Regions from separate parts of the Actinomadura sp. NPDC023710 genome, predicted to be linked through region 1. Evidence: riboswitches for the same ligand, from Rfam matches in the RefSeq annotation. Region 1 holds a riboswitch; each other region holds the start of a gene.
What was found. Region 1 has a riboswitch for cyclic di-AMP ahead of AB0H37_RS17055 (CHAP domain-containing protein). Riboswitches for the same ligand answer to the same signal wherever they lie in the genome.

Region 1 (3,521 bases):
GAAGGTGTAGGTGTCGAGGTCGAGCATGACGCCGCGGTGCGACGGCTCGCCCGGCCCGCGGTCCCCGACGAAGCCGGTGACGCTGCGCCCCTTGTAGGTGACCTTGACCTTGGTGTGCATGGGCCAGCTCGGGCTGGCGAACAGGCCCTTCTGCATCGGCTTGCCGCCCGCCGGGGCGCCGGTGTCGCCGTTCACGCCCGAGCCGTCGTCCCAGAAGTAGGACGCGGTGGTGCTGCCCGACAGGACGGCGTGGCTCTTCGAAGCGGCCTTGCCGGTGGTGTGGCGGGCGGCCTTCGCGTCGTGCTGCCCGGCCACCTGCTGGCCGGTGATCTTGCGCCCGGTGACCTTGTGCCCGGCGGCCTGCCCGGCCACCACCTGGTCGGTGACCTTGTGCCCGGCCACCAGCTGGTCGGTGACCTTGTGCCCGGTCACCTGCTGCCCGGTCACCAACTGCCCAGTGACCTTGTGCCCGGTCACCTGCTGCCCGGTGACCGTGTGCGCCATCGGCTTGTCCGCCGGGGCCCCATGGGCGGCCTCGACCGCCACGCCCGCGACCAGGATGCCCGCGAGGGCGGTACCGATAAGGGCGGTTCGCTGCTGCATGTTCATCCTTTGCTCGGTGGGCCGGGCGCCGGGCCATGCCTTCGGCGTGAGGGACTGGACTCGCCGTTCGGGCATGACGGATCCGGCGCACGGCACGTGGGCGTGCTCGCGACGTGGGTGTGATCGCGCGGGTGGAGAGGGGGAGCACCGCTGGACGGTGCGGGCAAGGGGCCGCTCAGCGGCCCGGGCTCACCGGTACTCGGGGTAGCCGTAGCTGGCGACGGTGGAGGTGTCGCGGACCTTCTTCTTCACCGCGTCACCGGTGTTGCCCTCGATGGTGTTGATGGTGCCGTCGTGGTTGTCCTTCACGACGATGCCGACGTGTTCGACACCCTTGATGCCGCCGCCGTTCCAGGCGAAGAAGACCACGGCGCCGGGCTTCGGGGTCTCGCCGAAGCGGCCGGTCTTCTTGAACCACTGGGCGTGGCTGACGGTGTAGGCGTCGGCGCCCATGCCCTTGGTGCCGGTGTGCTGGCCCAGCCAGGACACGAACATGTCGCACCAGGACTGGCCCTTGTAGACGGAGGCGCTCTCGGCACCGATGCGGTGGGCGTTCAGCTCGCCCAGCGACGAGCCGATGTACCAGTTGTTGAACTTGCTGTTGCCCGAGGCGTCCTCGTGGGTGCCGACCTGCGTGCGGGCGAGCTTGATGACGTCCTGCGCGGAGGCGCCGGCCTTGGCGCTCTGGCCGCCGGTCTTGGCGCCGTTGGCGTCGGCCTTGGACACCTCGGCAACGTGCGCGGTGTTCGCGGGCTTGGTGTCCGCCTGGGCGGACGGGGCCAGGGAGGCGAAGCCGAACACACCTGCCATGGAGAGGACGGCTCCGGCGGCCACGCGGGTGCCCATGCGCTTGGTCAGGTCGAAAGTACGAGCGGTCATGAAAAGGTTCTCCTGAGTTCTTCCAGTCCGCCTACCGGGTTAGCTGTCGGGTTCGGGCATGGAAGTGGCCCTACCGCGACCCCGCGCACGGCGGGGGTGCGGATTCACCCCGGTGTTTCGGTGGGTCCCCGGCTCCGCTCGGCCGTGATCGGCGCTCTGCGGACTCGGCGGCGGACGTGCCTTGATCGGCCGTCCTGATGATCAGGGACTTGATGCGCCCTTCATGATCTGGTCGGGCGCTCCGGACGGGCTTCCCCGTCGGTCACAGAGCCACAACAGGTTCAAGCCGCCCCATATTTCGTCAAGCACGCCCCAACGACCTGGTCGACCTGCAAAGACTTCACAAAACCCCCTCAACGCAAGGGCTGCGGTCCAGTCAAGCTGGACCAAGATTTTCGGTGCGACACCCTCAACCGGACCGCCCAACGGTGCCTGGAATTTGCGTACCGCTCAGCTCGTCATCTTTGAGCTATCGGTGCGGAACTGAGCCGACCGGGCCTGAGCGTGCAGGCGGAACCCCCGCCGCCTACGGCGATGCCGGACGCGGGCCGGTGAACAACGCCAGGGTCGGAGGAGCAACGCGGGGTTCTGGACGGAGCACGGGCGCGCCAGGCCACCACCGTGAGCGGCGAACGTGCCAGCCGAGCCGCCCACACCGGCACCAGCCTCACCGGACCGCCGTAATCCGCTCCGTTCCGCCCGCCCTTCAAACTCCGCACTCGCCAGAGGCTCGATATCACCCGCCTGCCGACCCGTCCTGTTCTCCTCCCGACCTACTCGGCCGCGATCTGCTCCCGAACGGAGAGCCACTCATGCCAGCAGTCTGCGGGCGGAGTGTCGGAGTACCCGCGAGACCGCTCAAGGTCGTGTGCGACGCTGAGCGGGACGGTCATGCATACCGCATCGTCGCGGATGGCGAGCACCTCCGCTTCCGTCAGCGGCTCGCCCTTCTCCTGCTCAGCCGCATGCAGGATCACCACCAGAGCCGGCATGAAGACGGCGCAGAGTGGGTCTTCGTCGTGGGACATCTGTTCTCCAGACTGCTCAGGTCACGTTTCGGGCCCGGCAGGCCGAGGACGCCGAGCGGAGGATCGACCGCGTGCGCACCTTTGCCGGATACCGGGAATACCACGAACACGGCATGATCGGCCGTTCCTTCGCGTACGAGCAAGCCCTGCTCCGAGAGGTCGAACGCCTCGTGCACAACATCCGGCGCGAGGTCGAAGAGGTCTTCTACCTCAGGTTCGAGGAGTTCCGGGACGTCGTGCTCCATCCACGGCACCCCCACGCGGCCTCCATCGAGCGAGCCGGGGTGTGGGGCCTGTCACGTCTCGGCGGCCACCAACCTGAACCAGGCGTGCCCTGGGCACGCGAGCGGAGCGGGTGCGAGCCGTGGCCGCGCAGGCCGGTCAGGTTCCTGGGCCAGCATGGCGCGCGCGACCTCGGTGTCCACCGGGGCGCCCTGCGAGGACGTTCCGAGGGAGCCCGAGGAGTGGACGGGACGGACGAGGCGGTGGCGGCCGATGGCATCCGGTCCGGCGACCACGGTGGCGACGGCGGCGGGTTCGCGCGCCTTGACCGCCGCGGCGAGGGCGCCGATCTCGGCGAAGCGTGAGGGGCCGACCGGCTCGATGGGGACATCGAGGACGCCCCCGCAGGTGAGGCCCACGGCGACGGCGGCGAGGGCGAAGGTCTCGCCCGCGGCCCAGCGGGCGATGTCGCCGAGGATGTCACGCATGCCGGAGGCGCGCCGGTGGCGTCCTGGACGGGCTCGGGCGTCACGCCGGCGGCGCACTCGGCGAGGAAGAGGCCGGCCGGGGCCACGTCGACGCCGAGGTCGGTGATGATCCGGTGGACGCAGGACACGCCGGTCATGGAGAGAGTGCACGTAAAGCGAAATTCACCGTCTTACTGCCAGGCTTTCCCCCCTCTGAAGTTAAGAGCTCCTCCTTCGAGGGGAGGGGGAAGCCATGCCCAGCGTGGCAAGTCGCGGGCCATGGATCAGGACCGAGTGTTCTACGGACTCGACGAGACCGGTG
Region 2 (3,521 bases), on a different contig from region 1:
CGGCAGGAACGCCAGCCCGGTGCGCATCGGGGAGAAGTGCGCGACCACCTGGAGGTAGTAGGTGAGCGTGAGGAAGACCCCGAAGGCGCCGACGACCGCGGTGGCCACCGCGACGTAGGCGCCGGCCCGGTTGCGGTCGGCGAGGATCCGCAGCGGCAGCAGCGGCGCGCCGTGCGTGGCCTGGCGCACGACGAACAGGGCGAGGGCCAGGGCGCCGATTCCCATCGGCGCGGTGGTCTGCCACGCGTCCCAGCCGTGCGGGGCGGCCTCGCCCGCACCGTACACGACGGCCGCCAGGCCGCCGGTGACGAGGACGGCGGAGATCCAGTCGAGGCGCGACCCGGGGAAGCTCGGCGGCGCCGGAAGGACGATGCGTCCCGCCACCGACGCGGCCGCGGCGATCGCGACGTTGACGTACAGGCACCAGCGCCAGTCGGCGTACTGGGTCAGCCCGCCGCCGAGCAGCAGCCCGACCGCCGCGCCGCTGCTCGCCACGGCGCCGTACACGCCGAACGCCTTCGCGCGCTCCTTGGGTTCGGTGAACGTCACCGCCAGCAGGGACAGGGCGGTGGGCGCGAGCAGCGCGGCGAACGCCCCCTGCAAGGCGCGCCCGACCACGAGGACCTCGAAGCCGGGCGCGGCCCCGGCGATCATCGAGGCGATCGCGAACCCCGCCAGCCCGGCCAGGAAGCTGCGGCGCCGCCCGACCAGGTCGGCGATCCGGCCGCCGAGCAGGAGCAGCCCGGCGAAGGGCAGGGTGTAGGCGGTGATCACCCACTGCCGGTCGGCGTCGCCGAAGCCGAGCGCGTGCTGGGCCGTCGGCAGCGCGATGTTCACGATCGTGGCGTCGAGGGCGATCATCAGCTGCGCGACGGCGATCACGACCAGCGCCGCCCAGCGCCGGTTCGGGGCGCCCGCGGACGGGCCGGACGCGGTCCGCGCCTTGATGGCGGTCATGGAACCCACCTCCCATTAAACGAAGGATTCCCCTCCAGATAGTAACTGGAGGTTTCTCCTCCGTCTATGGGTGCGGCGAAAACCGGCCGATCCCTCGGATCCCCCCTGGGCGGCGGGCTTCGCGCGGGTCGGCAGGGCACTGAGCTGCGGAAATGATCTGCGAGGACCTTGCCGTCTCTTGGTGATTTCAGTACCTTTGCCACTTCGAGACGCCTTCCAGGCGTTTTGTCCCACTCAGGTGGGCCGGGGTGCCATCCCCGCGCAACAAGGCCCGCGACCCCCTTCGTCGACCGGGCCGCACATCGTCAGCGCCGCTCTCTCTCAGCGGCACCCGCCGAGTCCGCCATGGCGCGGAGCCGGGGACCCAACCCGCACTGGGGTGAATCGGCCTGCTCAGGCCGTAGGGCGACTTCCACGTCCGAACCCGTCAGCTAACCCGGTAGGCGGCACATGGAAGCAAGGAGCCCCCCTTTGAAAGGCAAGCACAACAAGCCCTCGCGTTTTCCCCGGCCCAACCCTTGGGCCACGGCCACGCTGACGGGTCTCGCCGTCCTCGGCGTGACGGCGGCCGTGCCGACGACCTTGCAGCACGCGTCCACCGAGACGGTCGCCGCCGTCCAGACCGTGCCGAAGCAGCGGACCGCGCCGCAGGAGCAGGTCAGAGCACAGGCCCAGGTCCACAAGGAGTTCAAGGCGCCGGCGAAGGCCGAGCCGTCGACGAAGGCCGAGCCCCAGAAGCAGGCCGCCGAGCCGGAGCCGGACGATCGGTCCAAGGTCATCACGCGGGCCGAGACCTGGCATCCGCACTCCGACCAGCGGATCCCCTACAGCCAGACCAGCACGCACAACGGCTACCGCACCGACTGCTCGGGCTACGTGTCCATGGCTCTGGGGCTGTCCAAGCCCGGGACGAACACCGTCGGCCTCACCTCGTCGCGGTACACCGAGCGCATCGAGATGTCCGAGCTGAAGAAGGGCGACCTCGTCATGGACGCCCTGGGCAGCAACACCACCCGGCACGTCGTCATCTTCGAGAAGTGGGCCGACAAGGACCACTCGTCGTACTGGGCCTACGAGCAGCGCGGCCGGTACGGAACCGACCACCGGACGCTCGACTACGGGCTGTCCTCGGACGACGAGTACAAGGCGTACCGGCCGACGTCCCTCAAGTAGACCGCCCGGAAAGCCCCGGGAACGCCCGGCATCGGCGGATCGCCGGTGCCGGGCGGAACGGGCCGGGGAGCGAGACGGGTCAGACGGAGCGGACGGCCCGCAAGGACTCCTTCAGGGAGCCGAGGGTCGAGAAGACGGCCGTGGGTTCGTAACCGCAGTGGGCCATGCAGTTGGCGCAGCGGGAGTCGCGTCCCCTTCCGTAGGAGTCCCAGTCGGTCTCGTCCAGGAGTTCCCGGTAGGTCTGCGCGTAGCCGTCCGACATCAGGTAGCAGGGACGCTGCCAGCCGAAGAGGGAGTAGGACGGGATCGCCCAGGCCGTGCAGGGGAAGTCGACCTTGCCTTCCAGGAAGTCCAGGAACAAAGGCGAGTGGTTGAAGCGCCACCGCTTGCGGTTGCCGTTCCCGAACGCCTTGCGGAACAGCTCCCGCGTCTCCTGGACGCCGAGGAAGTGGTCCTGGTCGGGCGCCTTGTCGTAGGCGTAGCCGGGCGAGATCATCATCTCGTCGACCTCGAGGTCGTCGTTGAGGTAGTTCATGACGTCGATGACGGTCTGCGGCGTGTCCGTGTTGAAGATCGTCGTGTTGGTGGTGACGCGGAACCCCCGCCGCTTGCACTCCCTGATGGCCGCGACCGCGTCGTCGAAGACGCCGTCCTTGCAGACGGACTCGTCGTGGCGTTCGCGCAGGCCGTCGATGTGCACCGCCCACGCGAAGTACGGCGACGGCGTGAACTTGTCGATCTTCCTGGGTATCAGCAGCGCGTTCGTGCACAGGAAGACGAACTTCTTGCGCCGGACGAGCTCGTTCACCAGCTCGTCGATCTGCGGGTGCATGAGCGGCTCGCCGCCCGCGATGGAGACCATCGGCGCGCCGCACTCCTCGATGGCGGCGATGGCCTGCTCGACCGGCATGCGCTTCTTCAGCACGTCGTGCGGGTGCTGGATCTTCCCACAGCCGGCGCAGGCGAGGTTGCAGGCGAACAGGGGCTCCAGCTCGACGATGAGCGGGAACTTCTCCCGGCCGCGCAGCTTGTTGCGGAGGATGTAGCCCCCGATGCGAAGGCTCTGGCGGAGCGGCATGCTCATGGTGTCCGGACCTCCTTGTGCAGGGTGAACTCGGTGGCCTCCACCGGCCCGCGCGCCCGCCTCATGTCGCGCCGTCCAGGTAGCGGCCGAGGGCGCTGACGGGGAAGACCAGCCGGTACAGGTGGTAGTTGATGTAGAAGTCGCCGGGGAAGCCGGTGCCGGTGAACTGGTCCTCGTCCCAGTTGCCGTCCGGGCGCTGGTGGTCGACGAGCCACCGCACGCCGGCCTCCACGGCCGGGGTGCGCTCGCCGGCGGCGAGCAGCGCCAGCAGCGCCCAGGCCGTCTGCGACGGGGTGGACCCGCCCCG
Region 3 (3,521 bases), on a different contig from region 1:
GCCGCTCGACGAACCGCAGCCCGTGCTCCTCCAGGAAGCCGCGCCGGTACGCCTTGTTGGTCGAGAGGGTGTCGTAGAGGAGATCGGGGTTCTCGCTCAGCGAGTCGTAGACGACGCTGTGCCGGTAGAGCCACGGATACCAGGGGCGGATCCGCCCCTTGGCGCCCTCGGGCAGGTCGAGGAAGATCCGGTCGCAGAGCCCCGAGACCATGTCGGCGCCGGTGTCCTCGGCGGCGGCGAGGAGGTTGAGGCAGGCGTGCCGGTCCAGCAGATCGTCGCTGTCGAGGAACATCACGTACCGGCCGGTGGACGCATCGATCCCGGTGTTGCGGGGGCGGCCGCAGCCGCCGGAGTTGACCGGCAGGTGAACGGCCCGGACCCGCCCCGGATGGGCCGCGGCGAGCCGGTCGGCGGCCTCGCCCGTGCCGTCGGTGCTCGCGTCGTCGACGATCAACGTCTCGACGCCGCCCAGGGACTGCGCCAGCGCCGAGGCCACCGCCCGCGGAAGCCTCCGGGCGTCGTTGTAGGCGATCACCACCACGCTGACATCCGGGCGCACCGCCATGGGCATCCCCCTCCGCAGACTCCGGCGTGCTGGATACCTATCCAGGAACTCCGCACTGAGCTCCAAGGGGGATCAAAGGCTGTCAACGCTTAGCATTACCCACCGTCAGCGGAGGCATTGGGCACAACACCCGGAACGCCAGAAGGCGCCCGGCGGGAGGCCGGGCGCCTTCGTCACACGTGCGCCTTCTCTAAGGCGTCGCGTCAGCGGGCGTAGTCGGGGTAGCCGTAGCCGACGACCTGCGACTTGTCGCGCACCTTCTTCTGCACCGCGTTGTCGGTGTTGCCCTCGATGGTGGAGATGGTGCCGTTGCCGTTGTCCTTGACAACGATGCCGACGTGGTCGATGTCGCCGATGTCGGCCTTCGAGCCGTCCTGCCAGTCGTAGAACACCACGGCGCCGGGCTTGGCGGTGTGGCCCCAGCGATCGGTCTGCTTGAACCAGCTGGCGTGCTGGACGGTGTAGGCGTCCCAGCCCATGTTCTTGACGCCGGTCTGGGCGCCGAGCCAGGAGACGAACATGTTGCACCACTGGGCGCCGTTGTACTCCTTGACCGAGAAGCCGCCGTCGCGCTTGGCGGTGGCCTTCGCCTGCGGAGTCGAGACGTACCACTTGTGGTACTTGGTCTCACCGCCCTTGCCCTCGTGGATGCCGACCTGCTTCTGCGCGAGCTTGATCACTTCAGCGGGCTTGACGGCGTGCGGGGGGACCTTGAAGCCCTCGCGCCGGGCCTCGGCCGCGGCGTTCTCGGCCTTCACCGTCTTGGCCTTGGAGGACTTGTGCGCGGTGGTGCCCTGCTCGGCGACCACCGCCGTCTGGGTGGAGGTGTCGGCGACCGCGCGGCCGCCGGCGAGGGGGTTGACCACAGAGAGCCCGACCGCGCCCGCCAGGACCGCGCCTACGGCGACGCCGACGGCCTTGTCCTCGGGGCTGAGGCGGTTGAGCGAAAGTCGATCGAAAAGACCGGACATACAGGGAATCTCCTTGTCTTCCATGGCGCCTACCGGGTTAGCTGACGGATTCGGGCATGGAAGCAGCCCTACGGCGCGACTCTCGGGCGCGCCGATTCACCCCAGAAACGTGGGTCCCCGGCTCCGTTCCGGTCGCACTGACCGGACGGACTCGGCCTCGCACCGCGCGAGCGGTGCAGGTTTACGGATTTCTCACTGACAGATCTTGATGAGGGGGCGCGCGTCACTGGGCGCGCATCGCGTGCGGATTCCGCTCCGCGATCCTCGGCCGCGCATGGTGCGGCCGGTGGCAACGCATGGGACGCGTTGCGTGATTCGGGATCGAAGGTACCAACCTTCTCAAGAAAAGCAAACCAGACATAAAGCAAAGTCTTGCCTGCTCAAGGCCCTTCCAAGAGACTCCCAACACCGGGACTGCGCCGCCTCTTCCCGATCTTTGTCGAGACGCCCCTCAGCCCCTTGCCCGCCGTACTTACCGGGCCTTCGGGAAAAGGTAAAGAAGATCGAATGGAGGGCGGCCGGCACTCCCCGCCCCCGGTCTGCACCACCCGCCCGCCCGTCCAGGTGAGGCGCACGTCACATTCGGCGATCTCCGCTGGTCAGGCGTGCCGTTCGTCACCGTGAGGCTCGGACGATCACTCCACGTGGATGGCGAAGAGGGTGGTGTCGTCCGCCGCCCGGTCGTGCTCCATCCGCGCGAGAACCTCGTCCAGCACCCGGTCGGGACGCGTGGAGGAGTCCTGCAGGATGTGGGTCAGGCGGGCGATCCGCTCGTCCAGATCCGCGTCCCTGCGCTCCACCAGGCCGTCGGTGTAGAGGAAGAGCATGTCGCCCGGATTCAGCCCGGTGGTGATCGTCGTGTACTCCCAGCCGGCCATGGCGCCGAGCATCGGGTCGCGGACCACCTCCAGCGGGGTCGCCCGCCCGTCCCGCACCAGGATCGGCGGCGGATGGCCCGCGCACGTCCACTCCAGGAGGTGCCGGGACGGGTCGTAGTGGGCGACGATGGCGGTGCCCGTCGCGGGCGGGTCCATGGCGCCGATCAGCTCGTTCAGCCAGCCGACCAGCCGTCCGGCCCGCTCCCCCGTGCAGGCGAGGCCCAGCAGGCCGTTCCGGGTCCGCGCCATCGCCGCCGCCGCCGGCAGCCCGTGCCCGGCGGCGTCCCCGATGGCGAACATCGCCCGCCCGTCCTGCAGGGCACGGGTCGCGAACCAGTCGCCGCCGATGCGGGCCGTGCTCTCCGCCGCCATACTGCGGATCGAGGTGCGCAGGCCCGGGAGCTGCTCGGCCTCGTCCTCGTCCGGCAGGATGGCCCGCCGCAGCGTCACCGCCACGCGCCGCTCCTGCGCCGTCCGCGCCTGCTGGCGCAGCATCTGCCGCCGGGTCTCGGCCAGCGCGTGCTCCACCCCGCGCCGCCGGGTGATGTCCTGCGAGACGATGTTGATCGAGACGGGCAGCCCGGACTCGCCGAGCACGGGCTCGGCGAACACCCACAGATGGCGGGGCGTCCCGTCATTGCCGGTCACGCGGTGCTCCGCCTCCACCGGTTCGCGGCGGGAGAACATCGTCTGGACCGCCTCCTCGACCAGCGGAAGGTCGTCGTCGGCCACGACCTTCGGCAGGTCGTGCGGCATCGGCGGCACCTCGTCGGGTGAGAGGCCGTAGTTGGCCAGCATCTGCGGCGTCCAGTCCGCCTCCCCGGTCGCCAGGTCCCACTCCCCGAATCCGATCAGGGCGAGCCGCTCGACCCTCTCCAGCCGCCGCGCGATGCGGTCCTCGGTCAGGTGGTACCGCCAGGTCACGCAGACGCCCGTCGGCACCCGCACGCACCGCACGCTCATCCGCGACGAGCGCGACAGGCCGCGCTGAGCGGTCGAGTACTGGATCGAGGGACGTTCCAACCGCGTCCCGGTCTCCAGGACCCCGACATAGTCGTCGAACAGCCCGCTGAGCACCGCCCCCGGGTCCGTCCGCAGCAACCGCAG
Region 4 (3,521 bases), on a different contig from region 1:
GGGTGAAGATGATGGGCCAGTTCCACACACCCCCCTCGTCTTCCGTCTTGCTGCCGGGCTTGCCCAGACCGAATGCGCCGATCGTCACCGGGAGGACGAGCGCGAACCCGAAGACCGCGACGAGCGCGTTGTCGATGATTCGCGCTCCCGCCCTACGGTGGATCGGCGCCAGCACCGGGTCACCGGCGTCGTCGTAGGAGCCGTAGTCGTCGTAGGCGGGCTGCTGGTTCCACTGCTCCTGTTGCGGCTGCCATTGCTGCTGGGACTGCTGTTCCCACTGCTGCTGGGACGACCGCTGCTGTGGTTGCTGCCACTGAGAACCTTGGTACGGAGGCGGCGGGCCGTAGGAACCCTGCCCCTGCCGGGGCTGGTAAGGCCGCCCGCCGTGGGGGGAATCGCTCATCTCAGTCCTCCAGGCGAAGCAACATCCGGGTGTTGCCCAACGTATTCGGCTTGACCCGGTCGAGGTTCAAGAACTCTGCCACGCCTTCGTCGTAGGAGCGGAGAAGTTCTTCGTACACCTCTGGCGCCACCGGAGTCCCCAGGATCTGCTGGAAGCCGTGGCGGGCGAAGAACTCCACCTCGAAGGTAAGGCAGAACACCCTTCGCACGCCGAGTTCACGCGCGTTCTCCAGGAGGCGGGTCACGATCCGGTGCCCGATTCCCCGTCCCCCGCATCCTTTGTCCACGGCGACCGAACGGACTTCCGCGAGGTCCTCCCACATGACGTGGAGGGCGCCGCAGCCGACGAGCGGCCCCGGCGTCCCGTGCTGGACGTCCTCGGCGACCCAGAACTCCTGGACGTCCTCGTACAGCTTGACCGTCGTCTTCTTCAGCAGGCGACGCCCCGACCCGGCGTACAGGTCGACGAGCCTGCGGATCTCCTGGACGTCGGCGGTACGTGCACGCCGGATCACGACTTCCACAAGCAGGCGAGATTATCGAACGCCGCGTGCTCGCCGGGCGACGCCCTCCGTCCGCCCGTGCCGGGCACCGCGCGCAAGTGACTAGATAAAAGAGACTAGGCACTGCCGAGGGGGCGTCGAAAGTGAGGCAGAACACAGCGCACGGAAGGCGACCCATCCGGCGATTCCCTCGTTCACCGCGCAGCGCGACCTGCGAATTCGCATGTTCTGGTTGGCATCCAATGCGGGGTCCGTTAGTGTCCATCGCTGACGTCGGCCCACCGTAGGACGGAGGCCGCACCGCCGAGTCCCACGGGTCGCAACCAGCTGCCCGGGGAGCCGGGGACCCACTTTCGGAGCGTTTCGGGGAATCGCCCTGAGCGACCACCGTGAGGGGTGAATCCGCAGTCGCGGGCGATCGGTTCGCCCACGGACGCGGACGGGCCGCTCCGGCCCGAACCCGTCAGCTAACCCGGTAGGCGGCTGAGGAGAGGAGTATTCGTGAAGCGATCGCGGCATGCTTCCCTTTCACACTTCCGTGGGCGCGCGGCCATCATGGTCGGCGCGCTCGCCGTCGTTTCGGCCGCTCCGCACGCGATCGCCCCGCATGCGATCGCCGTCGCGCACGCCGACCCCGAGCCCTCCGCCAAGGAGCTGAGGACGAAGGCGCTCAAGCTCGCCGACCAGCTGGAACAGCTCACCGAGCAGTACAACGGGCTGAAGGTCAGGCTCGCGCAGTCGCAGCGCGCCGCCAAGGTCGCCACGGAGAACGCCAAGCGCCAGGAGAAGACGCTGGAGGCGCTCCGCCAGAAGGTCGGATCCCTCGCGGCGACGAGCTACATGCAGGGCGGCTCCGACCCCGCGGTCTCGTTCGTCGCCTCCCAGGACCCGCAGTCCATCCTCGACCAGGCCGCGACCCTCCACTACTTCGCCAAGCAGGACAGCACCCAGGTGCTCGGGCTGATGCAGGCCATGCAGTCCGCTCAGCGGGCCCGCAAGTCGGCCGAGGCCCGCGCCAAGCAGGTGAAGGCCCTGAAGACGCAGCTCGACTCGCAGCGTACGAAGATCACCGACTCCTACGAGAAGATCCGCGGCAAGCTCGTCGACAAGGACCCCACCCAGCTCGCCAAGCTCCCCGTCATCGGCACCGGCAAGGCCGCGCAGGCGCTCCGCTACGCGATGGGCAAGATCGGCCGCCCGTACGTGTGGGGCGCCGCCGGCCCGACCACCTTCGACTGCTCCGGCCTGACGATGTGGGCCTACAGGCAGGTAGGCATCAACCTGCCGCACTACACCGGCAGCCAGTGGAACGCCGGCACGCACGTGTCGCGCGGCGATCTTCAGCCGGGCGACCTCGTCTTCTTCTACTCCGACCTGCACCACATGGGGATCTACGTCGGCGGCGACAAGATGCTGCACGCCCCGCACACCGGAGACGTCGTGAAGATCGCCTCCATGAACGGACGCCCCTTCGCGGGCGGCGTCCGGGTCGCCTAGGCCGTGTTTCGAAGTCCCGGCCCACTTCGCTCGCCTGGCGGCTCGCTACGTGACCGGACCTGGGCGAACGCGGCATCGCTTCGCGATCTGCCCGGTTTCGCTCGCCTCCGGCTTCGCCGCACCGGGCAGGTCACGCGTTCGCGCGCGTGCCCGAGGCCACTTCGAGACAGGCTCTAGAACCCCGCCACCGCACCCGTCGACTCTGTGAAGCCGATCGACCATCGTGGGGGCCGACCGCGCCGCCCTGGTCGGCCGAGGTGCGTCGATCAGGCCCGTCGCGAGGTCGGTCAGTGCTGTCGGAGCCGACCCGTCACGCCGACCGGGTTCGCGGTGCCGTTCACCATGCTGAACTGATCGTGCCGGGGCGCGCCGGCCAGAGCCGTCGCGGGGCCGGGCTCGCCGGAGATCGAGGCGGGCCGGGTGGGCCTGTCAGGCCCGAACGCCGTCCGCGGCGACGCCTTCTGCAGGGACCTACCTGCCAGGACGCGGGCGCCGCCGCTGCGGGGTCGGACGGAATTCGGATGAGCCGCCGTTTCTCCGGATGACGCTCGCCGTCCCCTGGCGAGCGTCGGGGGGTGCATCGCTAGATGAGCTGCCTCCGGGCCGCCCACACCACGGCCTCGATAGGGGTGTTGACCTCCAGCCGGTCGCAGATCGTCCGCAGCCGGCGCCGCAAGGTCCGAGCGCTCAGTTCCAGCTTGCGTGCCGCCACATCGGCGGTGACACCGCTGGCGATCTGGGCGAGCAACCGGATCTCTTCCTCGCTCAGCCCGAAATCGTCGGTGCCACGACGTGCGAGTGTGGCTGTTTCCACTCCGTCCTCCCTCGTCCGTGGTGATGACCGCGGGGATGCAGCCGTCCGCTGCACAGGCACGGGTTGGACCTCGATCTGTACGCGCGTTGGGTTGCCGGGTCCGGACCCTTCCGGACTTAGATCATCGGATTCCTTTTCTGTCTCACGCGCTTGGCCGGAGGTGGCCGCATGGCCGATTGCGGGGGTGTACGGGGGAACTCCGGGTGACGATTCACTCGTTGGCCTGCCGAGGGAGACGGGATGTGATCGCCAGCCATCCGCCCGCCCCTTCTCGCCGAAACCACCGGTCCTCGCAGTGAACGAAG

Region 2: another riboswitch for cyclic di-AMP. It lies ahead of AB0H37_RS39000 (hypothetical protein); the one in region 1 lies ahead of AB0H37_RS17055 (CHAP domain-containing protein).
Region 3: another riboswitch for cyclic di-AMP. It lies ahead of AB0H37_RS43415 (CHAP domain-containing protein); the one in region 1 lies ahead of AB0H37_RS17055 (CHAP domain-containing protein).
Region 4: another riboswitch for cyclic di-AMP. It lies ahead of AB0H37_RS31840 (NlpC/P60 family protein); the one in region 1 lies ahead of AB0H37_RS17055 (CHAP domain-containing protein).

Annotation. Positions count from the first base shown of each region.
Region 1 covers NZ_JBFAGB010000013.1:74,179-77,699, reverse strand. The annotation lists gene AB0H37_RS17060 (hypothetical protein) at 1-603, opposite strand, end outside; gene AB0H37_RS17055 (CHAP domain-containing protein) at 793-1,482, opposite strand; cyclic di-AMP (ydaO/yuaA leader) riboswitch at 1,497-1,646, opposite strand; gene AB0H37_RS17050 (hypothetical protein) at 2,256-2,474, opposite strand; gene AB0H37_RS17045 (hypothetical protein) at 2,456-2,755, opposite strand; gene AB0H37_RS17040 (hypothetical protein) at 2,807-3,220, opposite strand.
Region 2 covers NZ_JBFAGB010000050.1:35,601-39,121, forward strand. The annotation lists gene AB0H37_RS38995 (MFS transporter) at 1-957, opposite strand, end outside; cyclic di-AMP (ydaO/yuaA leader) riboswitch at 1,280-1,418, shown strand; gene AB0H37_RS39000 (hypothetical protein) at 1,429-2,130, shown strand; gene hpnH (adenosyl-hopene transferase HpnH) at 2,210-3,214, opposite strand; gene shc (squalene--hopene cyclase) at 3,276-3,521, opposite strand, start outside.
Region 3 covers NZ_JBFAGB010000075.1:7,158-10,678, reverse strand. The annotation lists gene AB0H37_RS43420 (CDP-glycerol glycerophosphotransferase family protein) at 1-565, opposite strand, end outside; gene AB0H37_RS43415 (CHAP domain-containing protein) at 769-1,536, opposite strand; cyclic di-AMP (ydaO/yuaA leader) riboswitch at 1,548-1,703, opposite strand; gene AB0H37_RS43410 (SpoIIE family protein phosphatase) at 2,172-3,521, opposite strand, start outside.
Region 4 covers NZ_JBFAGB010000032.1:110,760-114,280, reverse strand. The annotation lists gene AB0H37_RS31850 (RDD family protein) at 1-403, opposite strand, end outside; gene AB0H37_RS31845 (amino-acid N-acetyltransferase) at 405-932, opposite strand; cyclic di-AMP (ydaO/yuaA leader) riboswitch at 1,197-1,403, shown strand; gene AB0H37_RS31840 (NlpC/P60 family protein) at 1,407-2,402, shown strand; gene AB0H37_RS31835 (LuxR C-terminal-related transcriptional regulator) at 2,986-3,216, opposite strand.